3 regions of the Streptomyces sp. TG1A-60 genome follow, and region 2 is predicted to be linked to each of the others. Evidence: predicted binding sites of a transcription regulator. Region 2 holds the regulator's gene; each other region holds the start of a gene.
What was found. The regulator HrcA, encoded in region 2, represses chaperone genes, less so after heat shock. The targets are predictions, from matches to a motif close to TTNGCACTCNGNNNNNCNGAGTGCNAA.

Region 1 (5,255 bases), 1.1 Mb from region 2:
GCAGAACGACGCTGACCGTCTGGCCGCCGGCGCGTTTCGCGGCCAGGATCCGGTGGAGCGGGCGGTCGGCCACGGACCAGGAGCGGGTACTCAGCCAGCGCTCGACTTCCTTCAGCACGGTGCGCGGCTCCTCTGCGTTCATCTCGCGGTTCGGACGGTTCCCTCAACTGTCCTGGCCGTCGGTTACAGTCTTGGACAACGCTGATGACCATCGCATGTCGGTGCTCGTTCGCGCATACAACCGAATACCGCTCATCCAGAGGGGCAGAGGGACACGGCCCGATGAAGCCCCGGCAACCCTCCAGCCGGTCTCGTGACGATCACCGTCGATCGCACCGCGAGGCTCCCGGCTCGGGAAGGTGCCAAATCCGTCTCACGGCGAGATGCGTCGTGGGGAAGATGAGGAGAAAGGGCCTCGCCTCCATGGCTGCGCAGACTGTCGCAAGCACCACCGACTCCACCCCCGGTTCCGCCACCGCGTCCCCCGCTTCCACCGCCTCCGGTGTCGACCTCGGGCCCGCCGCCGCCCTGAGCTGCCGCGAGTGCGGTCACCGCGTCCCGCTCGGCCCCGTCTTCGCGTGCGAGGAGTGTTTCGGCCCGCTGGAGATCGCGTACGACTACTCCGCGTACGACACGGAGGAGCTGCGGAAGCGGATCGAGGCGGGCCCCGCGAACATCTGGCGGTACGCGCCCCTGCTGCCCGTCCCGGCCGACGTGGCCACCAAGCCGAACATCAACCCCGGCTGGACCCAGCTCGTCAAGGCCGACAACCTGGCGGGCGCGCTCGGCGTCGACCCGGGCAAGCTCTTCGTCAAGGACGACTCCGGCAACCCGACGCACTCCTTCAAGGACCGCGTCGTCGCCCAGGCGCTGGAGGCGGCCCGCGCCTTCGGTTTCACCACCCTCTCCTGCTCCTCCACGGGCAACCTGGCCGGCGCCGTGGGTGCCGCCGCCGCCCGCGCCGGCTTCCGGTCCTGCGTGTTCATCCCGCACGACCTGGAACAGGGCAAGGTCGTCATGGCCGCGGTCTACGGCGGCGAGCTCGTCGGCATCGAGGGCAACTACGACGACGTGAACCGCTTCTGCTCCGAGCTGATCGGCGACCCGGCCGGCGAGGGCTGGGGCTTCGTGAACGTCAACCTGCGGCCGTACTACGCGGAGGGATCGAAGACGCTCGCGTACGAGATCTGCGAGCAGCTCGGCTGGCGGCTCCCGGACCAGCTCGTCGTCCCGATCGCCTCCGGCTCGCAGCTCACGAAGATCGACAAGGGGCTGCAGGAGCTGATCAAGCTCGGGCTCGTCGAGGACAGGCCGTACAAGATCTTCGGTGCGCAGGCCGAAGGCTGCTCGCCGGTGTCCGTCGCGTTCAAGGCGGGCCACGACGTCGTACGGCCGCAGAAGCCGGACACCATCGCCAAGTCGCTGGCGATCGGCAACCCGGCCGACGGGCCGTACGTGCTCGACATCGCCCGGCGCACCGGCGGGGCCGTCGAGGACGTGACGGACGCGCAGATCGTGGACGCGATCAGGCTGCTCGCGCGGACCGAGGGGATCTTCGCGGAGACGGCCGGTGGTGTGACCGTCGGGGTCACGAAGAAGCTGATCGAGGACGGGGTTCTCGACCCGACGCTGACGACGGTCGTCCTCAACACCGGCGACGGTCTGAAGACGCTGGACGCGGTGGCCGGCACCGGGCTGACCGCGACCATCCGGCCCAACCTCGACTCGTTCCGTGAAGCCGGTCTCGCCTGAGACCGGGTCGTCGTTCGGCTGCGGACCCGTGGGGCCCGGTCACGCCCACGCGGCGGTAGCCGCACATGGAACACGCCCCCTAGCTCTGCCGCACGTATCCGGAGGTTTCCCATCATGTCCGTCAGCGTTCGCATCCCCACCATCCTTCGCACCTACACCGGCGGGCAGGCCGAGGTGACCGCTGAAGGCGCCACCCTCGCCGAGGTCATCGCCGACCTGGAGAAGAACCACAACGGGATCGCCGCCCGGGTTCTGGATGATCAGGGCAAGCTGCGGCGGTTCGTGAACGTGTATGTGAATGACGACGACGTCCGGTTCGAGCAGGGGCTGGAGACGGCCACGCCGGACGGTGCGGGCGTGTCGATCATCCCCGCGGTCGCCGGTGGCTGACCGCCGGTCAGTACCGGTCGGTAGTAACCGTCGGTAACATCGATTACCGAGCGTTCATCGAATTGCCCCCTCCGCGAGAGAAGCGGAGGGGGCAATTCTCTATGGTTGAGCAGGGTACAGTTGGGGAACGCGGATCGATCGCCGTAGTGATTTCGTGCCCGGCGCATATGTGAGCTCGCCGCACGCCCTATACGAAATAGCCAAAGTATGCAGGGCTTTTGCGCGTTTTGCTCCTTTTGTGAGGCCCGACTTGCCCTGAATTCGGGCGAATTGTTCGTACATTCCCGACCGGTCGTGTCCAGAATTCTCGTCCGATTGACCTGTTGCAGAGGGCAGTTGGACAGATACATTCGGCCGCGGTCGACGCGTTCCGGCGCACACCCCCAACCGTTGGGGGGTGAGGTCTGACCCGGATCCGCGAAGTGCGGATCTGTGCAAGGGCCAGTAATAGGGGAGTTAGGCATGGCTCAGGGCACCGTCAAGTGGTTCAACGCGGAGAAGGGGTACGGCTTCATCGCGGTCGACGGTGGTGCGGATGTATTCGTCCACTACAGCGCGATCCAGATGGACGGTTACCGCACCCTGGAAGAGGGCCAGCGGGTCGAGTTCGAGATCTCGCAGGGTCAGAAGGGGCCGCAGGCGGACATGGTCCGGCTGGCGGTCGGCTGAAGTACGCGCCGGGTTTTCGCAGCGACGTTCTTCGTTCTTTCCGGGAGGGCCCGCACCCCGTACAGGGGTGCGGGCCCTCCTGCGTGCCCGGGAAGCGACACCGGGGCGGGGTGTCGAGCCGAGGTCGCGCACTGGCGCACGCGGGTGCGTTCACCTGCGGATCACTGAGACCCGCTTGCACTCGCAGGGGGCGAGTGCTAATCATTGGCGTTAGCACTCTGCAGGTGAGAGTGACAACGAGGACCGGGTCGGCGAGGCCCGCAGGCCGGGTGGGGCAAGGAACCACGAGGCAGGCAGGCCGTCCGTCGCGGGCGCCAGCGCGGTCCGGAGCAATCCACCCCAGTCCGGGAGGACCACTTCACATGGCCAAGATCATCGCGTTCGACGAGGAGGCGCGGCGCGGCCTCGAGCGCGGCATGAACCAGCTCGCGGACGCCGTCAAGGTGACGCTCGGCCCCAAGGGCCGCAACGTCGTCCTCGAGAAGAAGTGGGGCGCCCCCACGATCACCAACGATGGTGTGTCCATCGCCAAGGAGATCGAGCTCGAGGACCCGTACGAGAAGATCGGCGCCGAGCTGGTCAAGGAAGTCGCCAAGAAGACGGACGACGTCGCCGGTGACGGTACGACCACGGCGACCGTCCTCGCCCAGGCCCTGGTCAAGGAGGGCCTGCGCAACGTCGCCGCCGGCGCCAACCCGATGGCCCTGAAGCGCGGCATCGAGAAGGCCGTCGAGGCCGTCTCCGGTGCCCTGCTCGACCAGGCCAAGGAGGTCGAGACCAAGGAGCAGATCGCCTCCACGGCCTCCATCTCCGCCGCCGACACCCAGATCGGCGAGCTGATCGCCGAGGCCATGGACAAGGTCGGCAAGGAAGGCGTCATCACCGTCGAGGAGTCGCAGACCTTCGGTCTGGAGCTTGAGCTCACCGAGGGTATGCGCTTCGACAAGGGCTACATCTCGGCGTACTTCGCGACCGACATGGAGCGCATGGAGGCCGTGCTCGAGGACCCCTACATCCTCATCGCCAACTCCAAGATCACGAACGTCAAGGACCTGCTCCCGCTCCTGGAGAAGGTCATGCAGTCGGGCAAGCCGCTGCTGATCATCGCCGAGGACGTCGAGGGCGAGGCCCTGTCGACCCTGGTCGTCAACAAGATCCGCGGCACCTTCAAGTCCGTCGCGGTCAAGGCCCCGGGCTTCGGTGACCGCCGCAAGGCGATGCTGAACGACATCGCCATCCTCACCGGCGGCGAGGTCATCTCCGAGGAGGTCGGCCTCAAGCTGGAGAACACCTCCATCGACCTTCTGGGCCGTGCCCGCAAGGTCGTCATCACCAAGGACGAGACCACCATCGTCGACGGGTCCGGCTCCTCGGACCAGGTCCAGGGCCGGGTCAACCAGATCCGCGCCGAGATCGAGAGCAGCGACTCGGACTACGACCGCGAGAAGCTCCAGGAGCGCCTGGCGAAGCTCGCGGGCGGCGTGGCCGTCATCAAGGCCGGTGCCGCGACCGAGGTGGAGCTCAAGGAGCGCAAGCACCGCATCGAGGACGCCGTTCGCAACGCGAAGGCGGCCGTCGAGGAGGGCATCGTCGCCGGTGGTGGCGTCGCCCTGCTCCAGGCCTCCACGGTCTTCGAGAAGCTGGAGCTGACGGGTGACGAGGCGACCGGCGCCAACGCCGTGAAGCTCGCGCTGGAGGCCCCGCTCAAGCAGATCGCCGTCAACGGTGGTCTCGAGGGTGGCGTCATCGTCGAGAAGGTGCGCAACCTGCCCGTCGGTCACGGCCTGAACGCCGCGACCGGTGAGTACGTCGACATGATCGCCGAAGGCATCATCGACCCGGCGAAGGTGACCCGCTCTGCCCTGCAGAACGCCGCCTCCATCGCCGCGCTCTTCCTCACCACCGAGGCCGTCATCGCCGACAAGCCGGAGAAGAACGCCGCGCCGGCCGGCGGCGGCATGCCGGGCGGTGACATGGACTTCTGATCGACCCCGGTCGATCACCGTCCTTCAGTACCGAGGGCGGCACTCCCTGAGAACGGGAGTGCCGCCCTCGGGCGTGTCCGGGGTCACATGGGCGGGGGCGCGATGCCGGAATGCCGTGGCGGCGCGGGGCGGTTGACGGGAGAGGCGTACATGCGTGTGCATGTACCGAATCGGCCACTCGCGTCCGCCGTCCGCGTCCGCGTCGGCCACCGCGTCCGCATCAGCCACCCGAAGTCCGACCACGACCTCTCCGAGGAGTCCTCACGTGACCACCGTCTCCCCCTCCCGTGCCGCCGAAGTGCTGTCCCGCCCCGTCACGATCAACGGCCTGACCGTTCCCAACCGGATCGCGATGGCGCCCATGACCCGGGTGTTCTCGCCCGGTGGTGTGCCCGGCGCGGACGTGGCGTCGTACTACGGGCGGCGGGCCGCCGCGGGCGTCGGCCTGATCGTGACCGA
Region 2 (5,255 bases):
TCGGCATGCAGAGCGCCCGGCAGCACGTCCTGAAGATCCTCGACCGCACGCACACGCCCGGACGCCCGGAGGCCTGCGTCGAGGAGGCCCGCGCGGCCGGCTTCGACCACGTCAACCTCGACCTGATCTACGGCACACCGGGGGAGTCCGACGACGACTGGCGGGCGTCCGTGGACGCCGCCCTGGGAGCCGCCCCCGACCACGTCTCCGCCTACGCCCTGATCGTCGAGGAGGGCACCCGGCTCGCCCGGCGCGTCCGCCGGGGCGAGGTCCCCATGACGGACGACGACACCCACGCCGACCGCTACCTCGTCGCCGACGAGATGCTCACGTCCGCCGGCTTCGACTGGTACGAGGTCTCCAACTGGGCCACCTCCCCCTCCGGCCGCTGCCTCCACAACGAGCTGTACTGGCGCGGCGCCGACTGGTGGGGCGCGGGGCCGGGGGCCCACAGCCACGTGGGGGGCGTGCGCTGGTGGAACGTCAAGCACCCGGGCGCGTACGTGGGCGCCCTGGCCGCCGGGCGATCGCCGGGGGCCGGGCGCGAGGTGCTGGCGGACGAGGACCGCCGGGTCGAACGGATCCTGCTGGAGCTGCGGCTACGGGAGGGCTGCCCGTTGTCGTTGCTGCGGGAGGAAGGCCTGGCGGCGGCCGAGCGAGCCCTGTCCGACGGGCTGCTGGAGGCGGGACCGTACGAGGAGGGGCGCGCGGTGCTCACACTGCGGGGGCGGCTGCTGGCCGACGCGGTGGTTCGGGACCTGGTGGACTGAACGGTCAACCCCGCGGCGGCGGGGGAAACGCCCTGCCCTGCCGTGTGGACGAGCTGACCGACGGATCACCTCCGCGCGAGCGGAAAGCACTCCACCAGGCCCGGTGTGTCAACACGGACCGGAAGGCTTCAGGGCACGGTCACGTGGTCGATGAGACGCTCGACGCATCCCAGCAGCGCCGGCTCCAGGTCCTTGTAGGACCGCACCCGCCCCAGGATCCCCTGCCAGGCCGCACCCGTGTTCTCCGGCCAGCCCAGCGCCCGGCACACCCCCGTCTTCCAGTCCTGCCCGCGCGGCACGCGCGGCCACTCCGGGATGCCCACCGACGACGGCTTCACGGCCTCCCAGATGTCGATGTACGGGTGGCCCACGACCAGCGCGTGCTCGCTCGTCACCAACGCGGCGATACGGGACTCCTTGCTGCCGGGGACCAGGTGGTCGACCAGGACGCCGAGGCGGGCGTCCGGGCCCGGGGCGAAGTCGGCGACGATCGCGGGAAGGTCGTCCACGCCCTCCAGGTACTCGACCACCACGCCCTCGACGCGCAGGTCGTCGCCCCAGACCCTCTCGACGAGTTCGGCGTCGTGGCGGCCCTCGACGTAGATGCGTCCGGCGCGGGCCACGCGGGCGCGGGCGCCCGGGACGGCGACCGAGCCGGAGGCCGTGCGGGTGGGACGGGGCGGCGCCGCGGAGGGGCGTACCAGCGTGACCACCCGGCCCTCCAGGAGGAAGCCGCGAGGCTCCAGCGGGAACACACGGTGCTTGCCGAAGCGGTCCTCCAGCGTCACCGTGCCCGCCTCGCAGCGGACGACCGCGCCGCAGAAGCCGGTGGTGGGCTCCTCGACGACCAGACCGGGGTCGGCCGGGACGTCCGGGGCGGGCTCGGGCTTCTTCCAGGGAGGGGTCAGGTCGGGTGAGTACTGGCGCATTCGGATGACGATAGGAGAAGGGGCCCCGGGAGGCCGTACCTCGGGCTACGACACGCCGAAGCGCCGTGCCAGCGCGTCCCGTTGGGACCGTACGAACGCCGCGTCCACCACCGCCCCGTGCCCGGGGACGTACCGCGCGTCCTCGCCGCCCAGGGTCAGCAGGCGGTCCAGCGCGGCCGGCCAGCGGGAGGGCACGGCGTCGGGGCCCGCCTGGGGTTCGCCGGACTCCTCGACCAGGTCGCCGCAGAACACCACCTCCGGTGTCCCCGGCACCAGGACCGCCAGATCGTGCCCCGTGTGGCCCGGACCCACGTTCGCCAGGAGTGCCTGATGACCGCCGCCCAGGTCGAGGGTCCACTCGCCGATGACGTGGTGGCGGGGGTGGACGAGGAGGCCGACGGCCTCGGCGGCCTCGGCCTCGGGGAGACCGTGGTGCACGGCGTCGGCGCGGAGGGCGTCGCGTCCTTCGGCCAGGACACCGCCCAGGCCGACCGCGCCGAAGACCTCCGCCTCCGCGAACGCCGCCGCCCCGAGGACATGGTCGAAATGGGGATGGGTGAGCGCGAGATGTGTCACACGGGCACCACCGAGCAGCCGGCCCGCCTCGGCGCGCAACCGCGCGCCCTCACCCACGCTCGAACCCGCGTCGATCATGAGGGCCGAACCGTCCCCGACCACCAGCCCCACCGTGCAGTCCCAGCCGGGCAGGCGGCACCGTCCGGCCCGGGACGCCAATCCCTGCCATCCGCACTCTTCCCAAGTCACCGTCATGACCCGACGCTAGTGCCGCGACGGGTCGCACGTCGCCTGCCGCGGCACCGGCTCCAGCTCTCCGAGTGGCGGTCGAGGGAGGCGGAACGCGGTCCGACATCGCCGGACAGGTCGGTACACGTCGGCATGACGTGGCTGGACCGGCCTTGCCGGGGGCGCACCCCACCGCCGTACACTGGGCGGGGAGTGTTGGCACTCGCTTGTGGTGAGTGCCAATGGGGAGTCACAGGAGAGCGAGCTGGAGGTGTGCGCGATGCTCAGTGAACGCAGGCTCCAGGTGTTGCGCGCCATCGTCCAGGACTACGTGGGCACCGAGGAGCCGGTCGGTTCCAAGGCGCTCACGGAGCGGCACAGCCTCGGCGTCTCCCCGGCGACGGTCCGCAACGACATGGCCGCGCTGGAGGACGAGGGCTTCATCGCCCAGCCCCACACCAGCGCGGGCCGGATCCCCACCGACAAGGGGTACCGGCTCTTCGTCGACAAGCTGGCAGGCGTCAAGCCCATGACCCCGCCCGAGCGGCGCGCCATCCAGAACTTCCTGGACGGCGCCGTCGACCTCGACGACGTCGTGGCCCGGACCGTACGGCTGCTCGCGCAGCTGACGCGACAGGTCGCCGTCGTGCAGTACCCGTCGCTCACACGGTCGACGGTGCGGCACGTGGAGCTGCTGTCGCTGGCCCCCGCCCGGCTGATGCTCGTGCTGATCACGGACACGGGCCGGGTGGAGCAGCGGCTGGTGGACTGCCCGGCGCCGTTCGGAGAAACGTCACTCGCGGATCTGCGCGCCCGGCTCAACAGCAGGGTCGCGGGCCGCCGGTTCACCGACGTGCCCAGGCTGGTCGAGGACCTGCCCGAGGCGTTCGACGCCGAGGACCGGGGTACGGTCTCGACGGTGCTCTCCACCCTCCTGGAGACCCTCGTCGAGGAGAACGAGGAGCGGCTGATGATCGGCGGCACCGCCAATCTCACCCGCTTCGGACATGACTTCCCCCTCACCATCCGGCCCGTTCTGGAAGCCTTGGAGGAGCAGGTCGTCCTCCTCAAGTTGCTTGGTGAGGCCGGGGATTCGGGCATGACCGTACGCATCGGTCACGAGAACGCCTATGAGGGACTCAACTCCACATCCGTCGTCTCCGTCGGCTACGGTTCGGGCGGCGAGGCAGTAGCGAAGCTGGGCGTGGTCGGACCTACGCGCATGGACTATCCGGGAACGATGGGAGCGGTACGAGCGGTGGCACGTTACGTCGGACAGATCCTGGCGGAGTCGTAAGTGGCCACGGACTACTACGGCGTGCTCGGCGTGCGCCGCGACGCGTCCCAGGACGAGATCAAGAAGGCGTTCCGGAGGCTCGCGCGCGAGCTGCACCCGGACGTCAATCCGGATCCGAAGACCCAGGAGCGGTTCAAGGAGATCAACGCCGCCTACGAGGTGCTCTCGGATCCGCAGAAGAAGCAGGTCTACGACCTCGGCGGCGACCCGCTGTCCCAGGCGGGCGGCGCGGGCGCGGGCGGCTTCGGAGCCGGCGGCTTCGGGAACTTCTCGGATATCATGGACGCCTTCTTCGGTACCGCGTCCCAGCGCGGTCCTCGGTCGCGTACGCGCCGGGGGCAGGACGCGATGATCCGGCTGGAGGTCGACCTCGACGAGGCGGCCTTCGGCACGACGAAGGACATCCAGGTCGACACGGCCGTCGTCTGTACGACGTGCAGTGGCGAGGGGGCGGCCCCGGGCACCACCGCGCAGACCTGTGACATGTGTCGCGGGCGTGGTGAGGTCTCGCAGGTCACGCGATCCTTCCTCGGCCAGGTCATGACCTCCCGACCCTGCCCGCAGTGCCAGGGCTTCGGCACGGTCGTCCCGAGCCCGTGCCCCGAGTGCGCGGGCGACGGACGGGTCCGGTCGCGGCGGACGCTGACGGTGAAGATCCCGGCCGGTGTCGACAACGGCACGCGGATCCAGCTGGCCGGGGAGGGCGAGGTCGGGCCCGGTGGCGGCCCCGCCGGCGACCTCTACGTCGAGATCCACGAACTGCCGCATCCGATGTTCCAGCGGCGCGGCGACGATCTGCACTGCACGGTGACGATCCCGATGACCGCGGCGGCACTCGGCACGAAGGTGCCGTTGGAGACGCTGGACGGTCTGGAGGAGGTCGACATCCGTCCCGGTACGCAGTCCGGGCAGTCGATCCCGTTGCACGGGCGGGGTGTCACGCATCTGCGGGGCGGCGGGCGCGGCGATCTCATCGTCCACGTCGAGGTGCAGACCCCGACCAAGCTCGACCCCGAGCAGGAGGGGCTGCTGCGGCAGCTCGCCGTGCTGCGGGGGAGGAGCGGCCGACGGGGCAGTTCCAGCCGGGGCAGCAGGGCTTGTTCTCGCGGCTGAAGGACGCGTTCAACGGGCGCTGACCGTGTCCGTTCGGCCGCGGGCCGTGCGTGGTTGCCCGCGCAGTTCCCCGCGCCCCTGAGGGACGGAGGAACAGGGGCGCGGCCCCGTTCTCCCGAGGGGCGCGGAGCTGTGTCGGATCTGCGGCTTCGCCGCGGTCGGCGCGACGAGCCCCCACGCGCCCCGCGGCCGTACCGGATTCGGCGTTGTCCGGGGGACATGACACCATGCCGTCATGTCCTCCGCGCTGACCGATCTCGTCCCGCTGCCGATCGTGCAGGCCCCGATGGCGGGCGGTGTGTCCGTGCCGCGACTGGCCGCCGCCGTGTCCGAGGCGGGCGGGCTGGGGTTCCTCGCCGCCGGGTACAAGACGGCGGACGGGATGTACCAGGAGATCAAGGC
Region 3 (5,255 bases), 2.5 Mb from region 2:
CGGGTGGCCGATCAGCATCGTCGGCGCTCCCGCGACCCGGGTCAGGAAGACCGTGGCCGAGTTGCGTCCCTGGGGCTTGACCTTCTTCCGCAGCTCCTCCGGCTCGACGGCCGACCCGCGCTTCTTCACGGTCAGGATGCCGACCTCGCGCTCCCTCAGCAGAGCCTTCAGTTTCTTCACGTTGAAGGGGAGCCGGTCGGTGATCTCGTACGCGGTGGCGTAGGGGAGGGGGCGGAGGGCGTCGGCGGTGACGTACGCGATGGTCGGGTCGATGAGGCCGCCGCCGTCGAGTTCCGCGGCGACCTCGGCGACGAGGTGGGCCCGGATGACGGCGCCGTCGGGCTCGTACAGGTACCGGCCCACGGTACGGACTTCGGGGTCGGGCAGGTCGCGGCCCACGAGGGTCCGGGGCCCGGGCAGCAGGGTCGCCCGTACGGCGCCCGCCGCCCCCGTGCCGAACCACAGCACCGCCTCCTTCACGTCGCCGCCGTCCGAGATCCACTCCGCCTCGGCCTCGGCGGGGATCGCCTCGTGGGGGATGCCGGGGGCGATCTTCAGGGCGGCCCGGGGGGAGGTGAGGGCGGTGGCGACGGCCCAGGAGAGCGGGGGCGAGTAGGCCTCCGGGTCGAAGATCCGGCCGCGGCCACCGCGCCTCGCGGGGTCCACGAAGACCGCGTCGTACGGCGAGGCGTCCACCTCCGTGACGTCTGCCTCCCGCACCTCGACCAGGTCCGCGAGGCCGAGCGCGACGGCGTTGGCACGGGCCACCGCCGCCGTCAGCGGGTCGCGGTCGACGGCCAGGACGCGGATGCCGGCCCGGGCGAGGGCGATCGCGTCGCCGCCGATGCCGCAGCACAGATCGGCGACGGAGGCCACGCCCAGCGCGCGCATGCGCTCCGCGCGGTACGTCGCCACCGTCGTCCTCGTCGACTGCTCGACCCCGTTCGGTGTGAAGAACATCCGCTCCGCGTCCGCCGCCCCGAACTTCGCCGCCGCCCGCTGCCGCAGCCGTGCCTGTGCCATCGCCGCCGAGACGAGTGGAGCCGGGTGGTCCCGCCGCAGCCGGGTCGCCACGGCCAACTCCCGTGCCGGTTCGGTGCCGCGCACCGCGTCGAGGAGGGCGCGGCCCTCGGGGGTGAGGAGGGGGGTGAGGAAGGTGGCGGGGTCGAGGTCGTTCACCGGGTCATTGTCGGTCAGGGGGCGGGGGTGTGGGCCACTCGGTGGATGGTGGGGCCCCGGTGGCGGTGTCGGGGGAGGTGAGGAGAGGCCGGGCTGCGAGGATGCGGCGCCATGCGGCTCGTACGACAAAATGACGTAAAAAGTGCGAAGCGATCGGATTCCCGGAGGAGGGGCGGCGGTGTCCGGGGTGGTGTCGGCGTGCTCGCCGCCGCGCTCGTCGTGTCCGCGTGCGCTGGGGGCGGTGACGAGGAGGCGTCGTCGCGGAGGGGTTCCTCCGAGAGAGGTGAGGCCGCCCGGCCGGTCCACGGCCGGCAGCCCGAAGAGCCGCCGAAAGGGCATCGGAAGCAGCAGGAGCCGGAGGGACGGCAGGAACAGCGGGGACGCCAGGAAGAGCGGGGGCGGCGGGAGCAGCAGGGCGAACAAGGGCGTGCGGGCGGTCGGGGACGCCACGGGAGGTCCGGCCGGGGCGCGCTCGTCATGCCCGCCGCGCGTGCCCTCGACGCCTACGCCGCAAGGTTGCGCCGGGCGCACGCCCTGCGGGTCGCCGCGGCGAAGCGCTGGGGGCTGGCCGCGGTGCCGCTGGTCCCGCCCGCGTCCCCGGCGGAGAAGCCGGCGCTCGGGACCCGTAAGGGATTCGAGGTCGACGGGCAGGTGGCGGACCGGCTGCCGCCGGTCTTCACCACCGTCCCGACCCGCCACAAGGTCGTCTTCCTCACCATCGACGACGGCGCCGAGAAGGACCCCGCGTTCCTGCGCATGATGAACGACCTGAAGATCCCGTACACCGCCTTCCTCAGCGACTACCTGATCAAGGAGGACTACGGCTACTTCGAGCGGATGCGCGACCGGGGCGTCGTCCTCAGCAACCACACCCTCAACCACCGCTTCATGCCCGCGCTCTCCTATGTCGACCAGAAGCGCGAGATCTGCGGCATGCAGGACGTGATCGAGAAGCGGTACGGCAAGCGGCCCACCCTGTTCCGGCCGCCGTACGGCAACTACGACCGGGACACCCTCCGCGCCGCCAAGGCCTGCGGCATCAAGGCCGTTCCCCTCTGGAACGAGGAGGTCCACGTCGACCGCTGGGACCACCGCGAAGCCGACCGCGACCTCCGCCCCGGCGACATCGTCCTCAGCCACTTCCGAGGCGAGGAGGACTGGAAGGGCACCATGCCCGACATGATCCGCCGATTCCTGAACCGGGTCACCGCCGAGGGGTACGCCGTGGCCCGCCTGGAGGACTACCTGTGAGGGGCCCTGGCGGGCTCGGGGACGGCCGCCCGGGGTGGGGAGAACGCCACGGGCCGCACGCGGGGCGTGCGGTGGCGGACAGGCGCGGAGTGAGGGCGGGACCCGCGGCGCGGGGAGGACGTGGGGCGCGCGGGGCGCCTGCGTGGCGGGGAGGGCGCGCGGCGCGTCGTGGTGCACGCCGTGGGCCGCGCGTGCTGACGGCCCGTACGTCGGCGGCGCGCGCCCTGGCCGCCCTTTCCGCTCTCGCGGCCCTCGCCGTCCTGTCTCTCGCCGGGTGCGCGGCCGATCCGGCCGCCGGCGTCGACCGGGTCGGCCGCGCGGAGGGGCCGGGGGACGGAGCGACGTCGGAGGGCCGGCGCCCGGCGCAACGACCGAGGCCGTCACCGACACCGGCGCCACGGACACCGGCCTCGGCACCCTCGACACCGGCACCGACCTCGGCGACGCCTCCGGGCGCACAGCCCCGTGGCCCCGGCGCAGCCGCCCCCGGCTCCACCGCCCCCCGTCACCCCCACGCACCCCCGTACCGCCGCTGGGGCCTGGCCGCCCCCCTCGCCCCCGCGCCCAGGACCCCCGACCGGCCGCCCCCGCCCCGCGCGGCCGGCCCCGGGCTGCCGCCGGTCGTCGACCGCGTCCCGACCCGGGACAAGGTCGTCTTCCTGACGTACGACGACGGGGCCGAGAAGGATCCCCGGTTCGTCGACATGGTGCGTGAGCTGCGGCTGCCGGTGAGCATGTTCCTGACGGACAGTGTCGTGGGCCCGGGATACGGCCACTTCGCGCGGCTGCGCGCGGTCGGCGCGACCGTCCAGAACCACACGCTCGACCACACGGCCCTGCGCGGTCTGCCGTACGCCGGACAGCGCGCGGAGATCTGCGGCCAGCAGGGCAAGCTCAAGCAGCGCTTCGGCATCCGGCCGACCCTCTTCCGCCCGCCGTACGGCGTCTACGACACCACCACGCTGCGCGCCGCCGCCGACTGCGGCATCTCGGCGGTCGTCCTGTGGCGCGCGTCCCTGCAGAGCGCAGGCCTCCGCCACGCCGTCGGCGACCGTCTCCGTCCCGGTGACATCGTCCTCGCCGGCTTCCGGGACCAGCTGAAGGGCGCGACGCTCACCCAGATGACGACGAGTCTGCTGCGCCGGATCCAGGAGCGGGGACTGACGGTGGGCCGCCTGGAGGACTACCTCTGACGCCCGTCTCACCCCCACCCGGTGCCCCGCCACAAGCCACGCGATTAGCAGTCCGCTTGACCGAGTGCTAATCGCGGTCATAGTCTCAGGTCTGGCACTCCCCACTGGAGAGTGCCAACTACGCGACGGGCAGGTCCGGCACCCGCGACGACGGATCGACCTGGTCGCCACCTCAGACAGTTAACCCCGTGAGATCTCCGAAGGGGGAGGTCGGATCGTGACGACCACCAGCTCCAAGGTTGCCATCAAGCCGCTTGAGGACCGCATCGTGGTCCAGCCGCTCGACGCCGAGCAGACCACGGCCTCTGGCCTGGTCATCCCGGACACTGCCAAGGAGAAGCCCCAGGAGGGCGTTGTCCTGGCCGTGGGCCCGGGCCGCTTCGAGAACGGCGAGCGTCTTCCGCTCGACGTGAAGACCGGCGACATCGTGCTGTACAGCAAGTACGGCGGCACCGAAGTGAAGTACAACGGCGAGGAGTACCTCGTCCTCTCGGCTCGCGACGTTCTCGCGATCATCGAGAAGTAGTTCACCTGACGCTCCGCGCGGCACATCGCCTCGCGAAGCACATTGCTTTTGATCTGCGCCCCTGGCCCCCGCGACCATTAATCAGCCGGGCGCCCGGGGCGCAGTTCGTTCATCTCCAGATTTCCGAGAGGGCTACGCTCCCATGGCGAAGATCCTGAAGTTCGACGAGGACGCCCGTCGCGCCCTTGAGCGCGGCGTCAACAAGCTTGCCGACACGGTCAAGGTGACGATCGGCCCCAAGGGCCGCAACGTCGTCATCGACAAGAAGTTCGGCGCCCCCACCATCACCAACGACGGTGTGACCATCGCCCGCGAGGTCGAGGTCGAGGACCCGTACGAGAACCTCGGCGCCCAGCTGGTGAAGGAGGTGGCGACCAAGACCAACGACATCGCGGGTGACGGCACCACCACCGCCACCGTGCTCGCCCAGGCGCTGGTGCGCGAGGGTCTGAAGAACGTCGCCGCCGGTGCCTCCCCGGCCGCCCTGAAGAAGGGCATCGACGCCGCGGTCAAGGCCGTGTCCGAGGAGCTCCTCGCGACCGCCCGACCGATCGACGAGAAGTCCGACATCGCCGCCGTCGCCGGTCTGTCCGCCCAGGACCAGCAGGTCGGCGAGCTCATCGCCGAGGCGATGGACAAGGTCGGCAAGGACGGTGTCATCACCGTCGAGGAGTCCAACACCTTCGGTCTGGAGCTGGACTTCACCGAGGGTATGGCCTTCGACAAGGGCTACCTGTCGCCGTACTTCGTCACGGACCAGGAGCGTATGGAGGCCGTCCTCGACGACCCGTACATCCTCATCCACCAGGGCAAGATCGGAGCCATCGCCGACCTGCTGCCGCTGCTGGAGAAGGTCATCCAGGCCAACGCCTCGAAGCCGCTGCTGATCATCGCCGAGGACGTCGAGGGCGAGGCCCTCTCCACCCTCGTCGTCAACAAGATCCGCGGCACCTTCAACGCGGTCGCCGTCAAGGCCCCCGGCTTCGGTGACCGTCGCAAGGCGATGCTGCAGGACATGGCGACGCTGACCGGCGCCGAGGTCATCTCCGAGGAGGTCGGCCTCAAGCTCGACCAGGTCGGTCTCGACGTGCTCGGCTCCGCCCGCC

Region 1: the regulator HrcA is predicted to act here: its motif matches at 3,022-3,048, upstream of groL (chaperonin GroEL).
Region 3: the regulator HrcA is predicted to act here: its motif matches at 3,668-3,694, upstream of groES (co-chaperone GroES).

Annotation. Positions count from the first base shown of each region.
Region 1 covers NZ_CP147520.1:4,539,524-4,544,778, forward strand. The annotation lists gene WBG99_RS19685 (glucosyl-3-phosphoglycerate synthase) at 1-118, opposite strand, end outside; SAM riboswitch class I at 250-406, shown strand; gene thrC (threonine synthase) at 424-1,752, shown strand; gene WBG99_RS19695 (MoaD/ThiS family protein) at 1,867-2,142, shown strand; gene WBG99_RS19700 (cold-shock protein) at 2,605-2,811, shown strand; gene groL (chaperonin GroEL) at 3,174-4,796, shown strand; gene WBG99_RS19710 (NADH:flavin oxidoreductase) at 5,062-5,255, shown strand, end outside.
Region 2 covers NZ_CP147520.1:5,621,815-5,627,069, forward strand. The annotation lists gene hemW (radical SAM family heme chaperone HemW) at 1-770, shown strand, start outside; gene WBG99_RS24380 (DUF3097 domain-containing protein) at 899-1,699, opposite strand; gene WBG99_RS24385 (MBL fold metallo-hydrolase) at 1,745-2,470, opposite strand; gene hrcA (heat-inducible transcriptional repressor HrcA) at 2,724-3,740, shown strand; partial or broken gene dnaJ (molecular chaperone DnaJ) at 3,741-4,876, shown strand; gene WBG99_RS24400 (nitronate monooxygenase) at 5,089-5,255, shown strand, end outside.
Region 3 covers NZ_CP147520.1:3,169,362-3,174,616, reverse strand. The annotation lists gene WBG99_RS13150 (class I SAM-dependent methyltransferase) at 1-1,197, opposite strand, end outside; gene WBG99_RS13145 (polysaccharide deacetylase family protein) at 1,378-2,430, shown strand; gene WBG99_RS13140 (polysaccharide deacetylase family protein) at 2,622-3,623, shown strand; gene groES (co-chaperone GroES) at 3,841-4,149, shown strand; gene groL (chaperonin GroEL) at 4,292-5,255, shown strand, end outside.